4 regions of the Lutibacter sp. A64 genome follow, and region 4 is predicted to be linked to each of the others. Evidence: riboswitches for the same ligand, from Rfam matches in the RefSeq annotation. Region 4 holds a riboswitch; each other region holds the start of a gene.

Region 1 (2,189 bases), 1.9 Mb from region 4:
GAATTTCCTTCACTTAATTCTGTTGCACACATTTCAGCAAATTCAGAATCAACAGGTTTTCCATCTTTTACCAACATTGCAGCTGTAACAACTGGAAAAGTTAATACCGCCTTTTCTCTTTCGGTATTAAACCATTTCATAAAAAATTGCTGTAATTTTTTTAAACTCTCCCATTGTGGTTTACTCATATCAGGAAACACAAATTCGCCAAATAAACTATCAAAATATTTTTCATCGTATAGAGAAACATTCCAAAAAACAGACTGATAGCCTCTTGCTGCCGCAGGTTGATTAATAGCATAAACAGCATGTTGTAAATGATTTGAAACTGTTTTGGTGTTTGTAGTTAAATAATCATTTCCAAAGTCTTTTCTAGCAAAATAATCGAAATACAATAAAAACTCAACTGTTGCTAACGCACCAGCAAATTGAGAACTGACAGCAAAAACAAGATTGACAAATTCACCACAATAACTCTCTAAATGTTGCGGAGCTTTACTTTCTCCTCCCAATTTTGTCAATCCATCAAACAAAAAAGGATACATACTTATAGAAGTACAATAAGGTTTTAGTGAAGTTTCATCGTGCACATATATTTCGTGCGATTCTATTTGTCGAATATATTCGTTAGATAAATCCCTACCAAAAAGCTGTTCTATTTTATTTTTCACCAATTGCCTATTTATCTGAATATTAATATCTTTATTTAATTCAGCTTCCATAGTGGCAATATTTTTTGAAGATACATTTGCATTTGCATCCATTTTAGAACCATCAGCTGCATTATTAGCATTGATATAATTACTAATAAAGTTAATTTTTTTAGTTACTTGTTGCTCGGTTAATCTTATCATAACTTATTATTTTTGAAATAAATGATTTAATAATTTATTTGATTGTACTTCTTTAAATTTCTGATTGGTTGTTGGTGCATCTAAACCACCTAATTCTTGAATCCACTTACCTGTTTTTATAAAGCTTAAGTGTTTTAGTATATTTTCATCTACTTGTTCTTTTCCAGTATAAAGACAGGTTTTATAGCCTTCATTCTTGGCATAATTAAGGTAATTAATCAATGTATTTTTATGCCATTCTCCTCCCATAAACAATACACAACTGGCTAACCCTTTATAATTTTTAAGCGTATTCTTAAAAACTGTTTCTGTAAGCTGCTTCCCATTGCTATCTTTCCATAATATAGGAGAATGACAGCCTTTACAAAACAAATTACAGCCGCAAATACTAAAGCAAATACTAATTTCTCCAGGTACTTCTTGTAATACTATTTGAATGCTCGAATAATTCACTATTATCAAGTTATATCCGTAATAATAAAAAATTAATCATTTACAGATTGGTTAATAAATTGCCAAAAGCTAAGATTATTCAAAAAAAGAATATTCTATGCCATTCACTTTTCTCCCGAAAGCTTGACATTAAACTGAGATTGGTAGGTCTTCTGACTTGTTCTAGTTTTACGTCTTCCCATTTTAGTTAAAACAGTGACAAAGAGTGTAAAACCCTAATTGAACTTACAGCTGCGGGAACAGTTCAGGTATTTCACCTGATTCCCTTTTAATCAAATACACCGTTGAGGCATAACAGAACCAAATTCTAGGTTAAAATTAATCAAGAAATATGTTGAAAAACTAATTTTTAAAATATGTTATTAAGATAATTATTAACAATAAAAAAATCCAAATAAAACGAACTACGAAAACCATAAAAATTAGCTTATTTTTGTGCTATGCAATTAAAATTAGAATCAAAATTTAAACCAACTGGAGATCAGCCTGAAGCTATAAAACAACTTGTTGCAGGTGTAGAATCTGGTGAAAAATTTCAAACATTGTTAGGTGTTACAGGTTCTGGAAAGACATTTACTGTAGCCAATTTAATAGAAAAAGTTCAAAAACCTACATTGGTTTTGGCTCATAATAAAACCTTAGCAGCTCAGTTATATTCAGAATTTAAGCAGTTTTTCCCTAACAACTCCGTTGAATATTTTGTTTCTTATTACGATTATTACCAACCTGAAGCCTTTTTACCTACAACAGGTACTTATATAGAAAAAGATTTATCTATAAACGAAGATATTGAAAAACTTAGAATTAGTGCCTCCTCTGCCCTACTTTCTGGAAGACGTGATGTAATAATTATTGCCTCAGTTTCGTGTATTTACGGTATTG
Region 2 (2,189 bases), 160 kb from region 4:
TAATTAATCATATTGAAGTTGATGATATGCAACGCAGTGCTGATGGAACTGTAAAAAATGCTGTACGTTTACACGATGGTTTAGTGGTAGAATCTGTGTTAATACCTACTGGAAGCAGAACAACAGCTTGTGTGTCTAGCCAAGTTGGTTGTAGTTTAGATTGTAGCTTCTGTGCAACGGCGCGTTTAAAGAAAATGCGTAACCTTAATCCCGATGAAATTTACGATCAAGTTGCAGCAATAAACCAAGAGAGTTTATTGTATTACAATCATAAATTATCAAACATTGTTTTTATGGGAATGGGAGAGCCCTTAATGAATTATAACAATGTATTAAAATCTATAGAAAAAATTACTTCAGAAGAAGGCTTGGGAATGTCTCCAAAAAGAATTACGGTTTCTACTTCAGGAGTTCCTAAAATGATAAAAAAATTAGCAGATGATGAAGTTAAATTTAATTTAGCAGTTTCATTACACTCTGCCATAGATGAGGTTAGGTCTAAAATAATGCCTTTTAGTAAAGCATTTCCGTTAACAGATTTAAAAGAATCTATAGAATATTGGTATGCAAAAACAAACAGCAGAGTTACTTACGAATATGTTGTTTGGAAAGGAATTAACGATACAAAAGAAGCCATAAATGCTTTGGTTAAATTTTGTAAATATGTGCCTTGTAAAGTTAATTTAATTGAATACAATCCAATTGACGATGGTGAGTTTCAACAAGCAAATCCACAGGCAATAGACGATTATATAAGCATTTTAGAAATGAACGATATAATTGTTAACGTTAGACGAAGTAGAGGGAAAGATATTGATGCCGCTTGTGGGCAATTAGCAAATAAGAAAAGCTAGATTTTTTGTAGCGGTTATTTTTTAATAACTTTCTAAAGTTTAAAGCAAATTGTACTTAAACGTCTTACTGAGCTTGTCTCAGTATCTCATAATTTATATATACAAATTTTATTAACTACAAATGTTAACTTGTACATATATTTTAAATTAAGAAGTGTATAGGTTGATGCGAAATTCGGCTAAATTTAGGTTTATTAAACGTAGATAGATTAATATTTAGTTATATATTTGCTGCATGTTTGGTTTTGCATTTATTTTTTAAATGTGAATTAAAAGGGAATTCTGTTAAATTCAGAAGCTGTTCCCGCAACTGTAAGCTAAGTCTTTTTATAAAGATGCTTTTTGTTACATAACTTCAAAATAACCACTGCATTGTAAAGTGTGGGAAGGTTAACAAAAAGACGCGAGCCAGGAGACCTGCCAGAAAATAACAACTTAATTACAAGTTAGTTGTCGGGAGAAACAACATTTTAATTATGAGATATTTTTTAATTTTAGTTGTGTTTTTTTATAGTTTCGCATTGTTTTCGCAAGAAAAGAAAGCTGAAGCTTTAGATACTGTTTATCTAAAATCTGTTAAAATAATAGAAAAATCTATCGGTCAAAAAACAACTATTTTATCTAAAAAAACAATTCAAAATTATAGCCCACAATTAACAGAAGTCTTAAATTTTGAAACGTCCATTTCTTTTAAAGAAAATGGTTTAGGAATGGTTTCTTCACCTTCTTTTAGAGGAACCACGGCACAGCAAACAGCTGTGGTTTGGAATGGAATAAATATTAATTCTCAATTTTTAGGTCAAACAGATTTTAATACAATTAGTACTGCTAGTTTTGATGAAATTGTTATTAGGCCTGGAGGCGGAAGCACACAATTTGGAACTGGAACTATTGGTGGAAGTATAAATTTAAATAATAATTTTTCTTTTGAGCAACAAGATCAACTAACTGTAAATGCCAGTTATGGTAGTTTTAACACTAAAGAAATTGGTCTAAAAGCAAGCACTTCAACTTCAAATTTAAATGTTAATGGTGGTTTAGCTTATTTTGATTCTGATAACGATTATAAATATGCCAATTCCAATCAAAAAAATGAAAACGGAGAATTCTATAATAAATCGGCCTTTTTAAATGGAGCTTATAAATTTAATTCAAAACAACAACTTAAATTATACTCTTCATTATTTAATGGTTTACGTCATTTTTCTATTTTAGAAACCACGCAAAGTAGAACTAAATATAAAGATGAAACGTTAAGGTTAATGTTTGAGTATAATGGTGTGTTTAACAAGTTTTTTATCAATACAAAAACAGCTTTAATCAATGAAGATTATA
Region 3 (2,189 bases), 1.5 Mb from region 4:
CAGTAGGAGCAGTTCCTATGTTCTCAAACTTATTTAATTCTTCGCCTTCTTCATTAAAAATTAGCATTACACTATTACTCATATCAAAAAAGTCTGTTACACCGGCTAAATAAATGTCTCCAGTTTTAGGATGAATTTTAAGAGCTGTAGTAAAAAACAGGTTGTAATTAAATGGTGTTATAAATAATTCTTGAGTTTTATTTTCGCTATCAAAACGATGAATGTTTCCTGTTGAAGTTTCTTGCCAATAAAAATATTTTGAATTAGCTGAAGTCAACATTCCATTACGATATAATTTTACATCAGTACCTAATTTTACGGTTTCTGCAATAGATAAATCAGCGTTTAATTTTACAAATGTAGCTTCTTCATTTCTACCTTCTGTAGCAATCCAAATATTGTTATTTGGATCGGTAACAATTCCTGAAACATTATCTGAAAATGTAAGTATTTCATTTACAGACTCAGTAGTTGTATCAAATTCTTTTACTGAATTTCCATCAGCAATAAGTAATTTATTTTCTATAGCTAAAACAGCCGATTGTATAGCAGGAACATCTGAAATACCATCTATTTTATTTTGAATTGCAGCATTTGTAAAATCTACATTATAAAGTAATCTGGTATTACTGTAAGCGCTTAAAATATATGCTTTATCATTATCTACTAGTGAAATATATGCTGGATTTCTAGCTTCAGAAGTAGAAATAGTTTCTTCAAGTTTTAAAGTTTCAGCATTTGTAACAGTTATATAGTTAGCACCACTTTGTGAAACGAAGTAAAGTTTATTATCTGAAATTTGTCCACTAATTAAATCGGTTCCTAATGTTTTATCTGGATTTTCTAGTTGAAAAACTTTAGATGTAAATATTGAATCTTTTAAGAATCCAACAGTTCCATTATCATTTTCAGAAGAAGCAGAAACAATAAAAACACCTTCGGCATATTTTCCAAAAACACGGATGTTATATATTAAGGTTTCTTTACCTGCTGAATTTTCAACAACTAATTTTAATTCGTTTTCACCAATTGAATTTGATAAGAAAGTATATGTTGGTTCAGTTGATACAATTTCATCATTTAGAAACCAATTTATAGTAGTTTCTGTTAAATTTTCTATTTCAGGGTTCAATACTATTGCTTCTTCAAAATCTAATTGGTAATTTGTTTTTTGAACTAAAATTTTTGGGGAAAATAGCGAATTGTCTTCAGAACAAGACATAAAAACAAGTGTAAACAGCGTTATACTGAAAATTAATTTAAGTTTCATTTTATTTGTTAATTTATATGGTTACAACAATATAAACCTTAGGTAATAAATATGGTAGTATACAATAACGTACCATAAGCTTTTATTCCCGAAAGCTTTGATATTTAATATGTATTTAGGCAGGTTTCCTGACTGATTTCAGCTTTATTTACCTTCCCATTTAAAAAAACAGTGGTTGTGGTAAAGCCATTTCGGTGAAAAAATCACCTGTGAAATTTACAGTAGCGGGTACTGTTCAGAGTTTTCATCTGATTCCCTTTTAAACTTATAAAGTCACCTAAAAACGCCGCAAAGTTAATTGTTTTTTTCCTAATTAATTTCCTTTTAGATATAATAAAAAAGAAACAATTTAAGTAGTGTTAAGTGTCAATTAGTTATGTTTAAAAGTATAGTGAAGTATTGTTTTAAATAGGTGTTATTTTGTGTAAATAGCTACTTAAACTTGGGTTTTATTCAACTTTAATAGCTTTAATAATAGCATTAGATTCACAATTAATAACTGTAAGTGTAATGTTTTTTAGGCTATCAATTCCTTTGATATTATATTGATATAGGCAACTGTCTAATTTAATTTTATGAGCTAAATCTACATCTCCATTCTTTAGGATTTGAGAAATATATGCGGTATCAATTTTTTTGGTATTTAAAATAGTCAATGCATTTTCTGAAAAAATACGTTCTTTAGCTCTAATATTTTTTAATACACGTGCATTTGGACCGTAATCAAAAGTAGTATTTTTTTTACCCCAAATAAATACTACAATAATGGTTCCTATAATTAATCCGCCTAAAAAGTATGGCAATCGTTGTTTAAAAGTCATATTATAAAAATAATAAATTTACATCTCTAAAAGGAATATTAAACCAATCTGCAACAGATTTGTTAGTTAAGATTCCGTGGTAAAAATACATACCTTTT
Region 4 (2,189 bases):
TGGTGTGCATTTTCCATGGCATAACTAAAATCTGCTAACTCTAACATTTTTAAATCGTTGTTATAGTCTCCAAAAACCATGGTTTCTTCTTTAGCAATATTTAATTCTTTTTGAAAAATATTTAAAGCATACCCTTTATTTGCATTATTATGAGAAATATCTAGCCAATTTTTACCAGAAACAATTACTTGTAATTCATTTTCTAATTGTTTTACTGAAGGGTAAATGTAAGTTTCAGAACATTCAAAATGAAAAGCTGCAATTTTAAAAAAGGTATCATCTGTAACTTTGGTAAGATCATCAACCAATGTGTATTCAGAATAATAGTTTTTAAACATTGAAATAAAAGCTTCGTTTTCGGTTTCTATATAAGCAGCTTTTTTTCCGCAAAGTACTATTTGGGCATTTTTTACTTTTCTAAGAATCTCAATGCTTTTTGAAATGTATGCTGTTGGTAATTCTAACGTAAATAATTCTTTATTTCCGCGCATAGCAAATGCACCGTTTTCAGCAATAATAGTTATTTCATCTTGAATACTTTTATCAAATCTATCTACAATACTAAAATATTGCCTTCCGCTTGCAGCAATAAATTTTATATTATTTTTTTTAAGCTGCTTGTATAGTCCTAAAAAATGATCACTTATTTTACTTTCTGAATTTAGTAGCGTTCCATCCATATCTGTAACTACTAATTTTACCTTTGAAAAATCCATATTCTAAATTTGAAAAGCAAAAATAAGATTATTGTAACGATTTAGGATTAACTTAATGTTGTTAAAAAAAATAATTATAAAATAATAAAACCAAAGCGCTCAGATTGTTAAGAGATAATGTTGAAAAAACACTTTTTTACGCTATTAATAAAATAAAAATAAGGCGTTAAATATAAAGAGTTTTTTATCTTTGTAGCGCATTGGTTTAACTATGCTTTTCGGTATAGTTAATTAAGAGGGAATCAGGTGAAAATCCTGAACAAACCCGTTACTGTAAGTTCCATGCAACATTTTGACAGGTCTATAATTTTAGGCCAATCTTTTGCCACTGTCTCTATGATTTTGAGATGGGAAGGCGGTTCAAAATGGGAATAAGTCAGGATACCTGCCACTGTGTATAATTTTAGAGCTTTCGTGGAATAAAGCTTTGAAGCCAGATGCAGATCATCAAATTTTCATTTGATTTCATTTTTTCCATTAAAGTTATTTGATAACGATCAAATAGTTTTTATGTTTTTATGTAACAAAAGGCTTTTATGCCTTATCAGTGTTGGTGTTTTATTACAAACATTAGGTTTGTTGTTGAACCCAATTTATGCGCAAAATAAATCTTCAGAAGAGAAGGTTAATCTAAAACTTGATTCTATTAAAAGAATTGCGTTAGATGAGGTTGTTTTAACTGCAACTAAACGTAAATTTAAAATAGCTTCACCTATGCCAGCTCAAGTTTTATCTGGGCAGCAATTAGAGAAAATGAATAGCTTATCTGTTGCAGATGCTATACGTTATTTTTCTGGAGTGCAGTTAAAAGACTATGGAGGTGTTGGCGGAATAAAAACAATTAATGTAAGAAGTCTTGGTAGTGCTCATACTGCGGTTTTTTATGATGGAATGACTGTTGGGAATGCTCAAAATGGTCAAGTAGATTTAGGGAAATATTCGCTAGATAATATAGAATCTATTTCACTTTATAATGGTCAAAAATCATCTATTTTTCAACCTGCTCGTGGGTTTTTCTCTTCTAATACATTGTTTTTACAAACCAAAGTTCCAGATTTTTCAGAAACAGAAAAAACACATTTAAGAACAACGTTTAAAACGGGTTCATTTGGACTTTTTAATCCCGCGGTATTTTTTCAACATAAATTATCGGATAAAATATCTTTATCCGCAAGTGCTGAATGGGTAAAAGCTGACGGGGAATATAAATATAGGTATAGTAAAGATAATGGATATGATACTATTGCTGTTCGTCAGAATGGAGATATAACCGCATTACGTAGCGAAGTGTCTTTACACGCAAAATTAAAGAAAGGTGGACGAGCAATGTTAAAGGCATATATATATGATTCTGAACGAGGCTTGCCAGGAGCCATTGTTGCTAACAGATATGAACATGTGCAACGGCAATGGGATACGAATTTTTTTGTACATGGCTCGTTACAAAATTCATACTTCAATAAACACGAATTA

What was found. Region 4 has a riboswitch for cobalamin ahead of MKD41_RS13690 (TonB-dependent receptor). Riboswitches for the same ligand answer to the same signal wherever they lie in the genome.
Region 1: it holds a riboswitch for cobalamin, as region 4 does, so the genes downstream of both, nrdG (anaerobic ribonucleoside-triphosphate reductase activating protein) here and MKD41_RS13690 (TonB-dependent receptor) in region 4, are expected to answer to the same signal.
Region 2: it holds a riboswitch for cobalamin, as region 4 does, so the genes downstream of both, MKD41_RS14305 (TonB-dependent receptor plug domain-containing protein) here and MKD41_RS13690 (TonB-dependent receptor) in region 4, are expected to answer to the same signal.
Region 3: it holds a riboswitch for cobalamin, as region 4 does, so the genes downstream of both, MKD41_RS03415 (DUF5074 domain-containing protein) here and MKD41_RS13690 (TonB-dependent receptor) in region 4, are expected to answer to the same signal.

The regions. Positions count from the first base shown of each region.
Region 1 is NZ_CP092487.1:1,234,950-1,237,138, forward strand. Features, by position in the region: gene nrdD (anaerobic ribonucleoside-triphosphate reductase) at 1-854, opposite strand, end outside; gene nrdG (anaerobic ribonucleoside-triphosphate reductase activating protein) at 861-1,307, opposite strand; cobalamin riboswitch at 1,433-1,628, opposite strand; gene uvrB (excinuclease ABC subunit UvrB) at 1,748-2,189, shown strand, end outside.
Region 2 is NZ_CP092487.1:3,505,086-3,507,274, forward strand. Features, by position in the region: gene rlmN (23S rRNA (adenine(2503)-C(2))-methyltransferase RlmN) at 1-854, shown strand, start outside; cobalamin riboswitch at 1,078-1,293, shown strand; gene MKD41_RS14305 (TonB-dependent receptor plug domain-containing protein) at 1,331-2,189, shown strand, end outside.
Region 3 is NZ_CP092487.1:858,777-860,965, forward strand. Features, by position in the region: gene MKD41_RS03415 (DUF5074 domain-containing protein) at 1-1,270, opposite strand, end outside; cobalamin riboswitch at 1,372-1,566, opposite strand; gene MKD41_RS03420 (hypothetical protein) at 1,720-2,091, opposite strand; gene MKD41_RS03425 (alanine dehydrogenase) at 2,093-2,189, opposite strand, start outside.
Region 4 is NZ_CP092487.1:3,345,331-3,347,519, forward strand. Features, by position in the region: gene MKD41_RS13685 (HAD family hydrolase) at 1-716, opposite strand, end outside; cobalamin riboswitch at 901-1,123, shown strand; gene MKD41_RS13690 (TonB-dependent receptor) at 1,227-2,189, shown strand, end outside.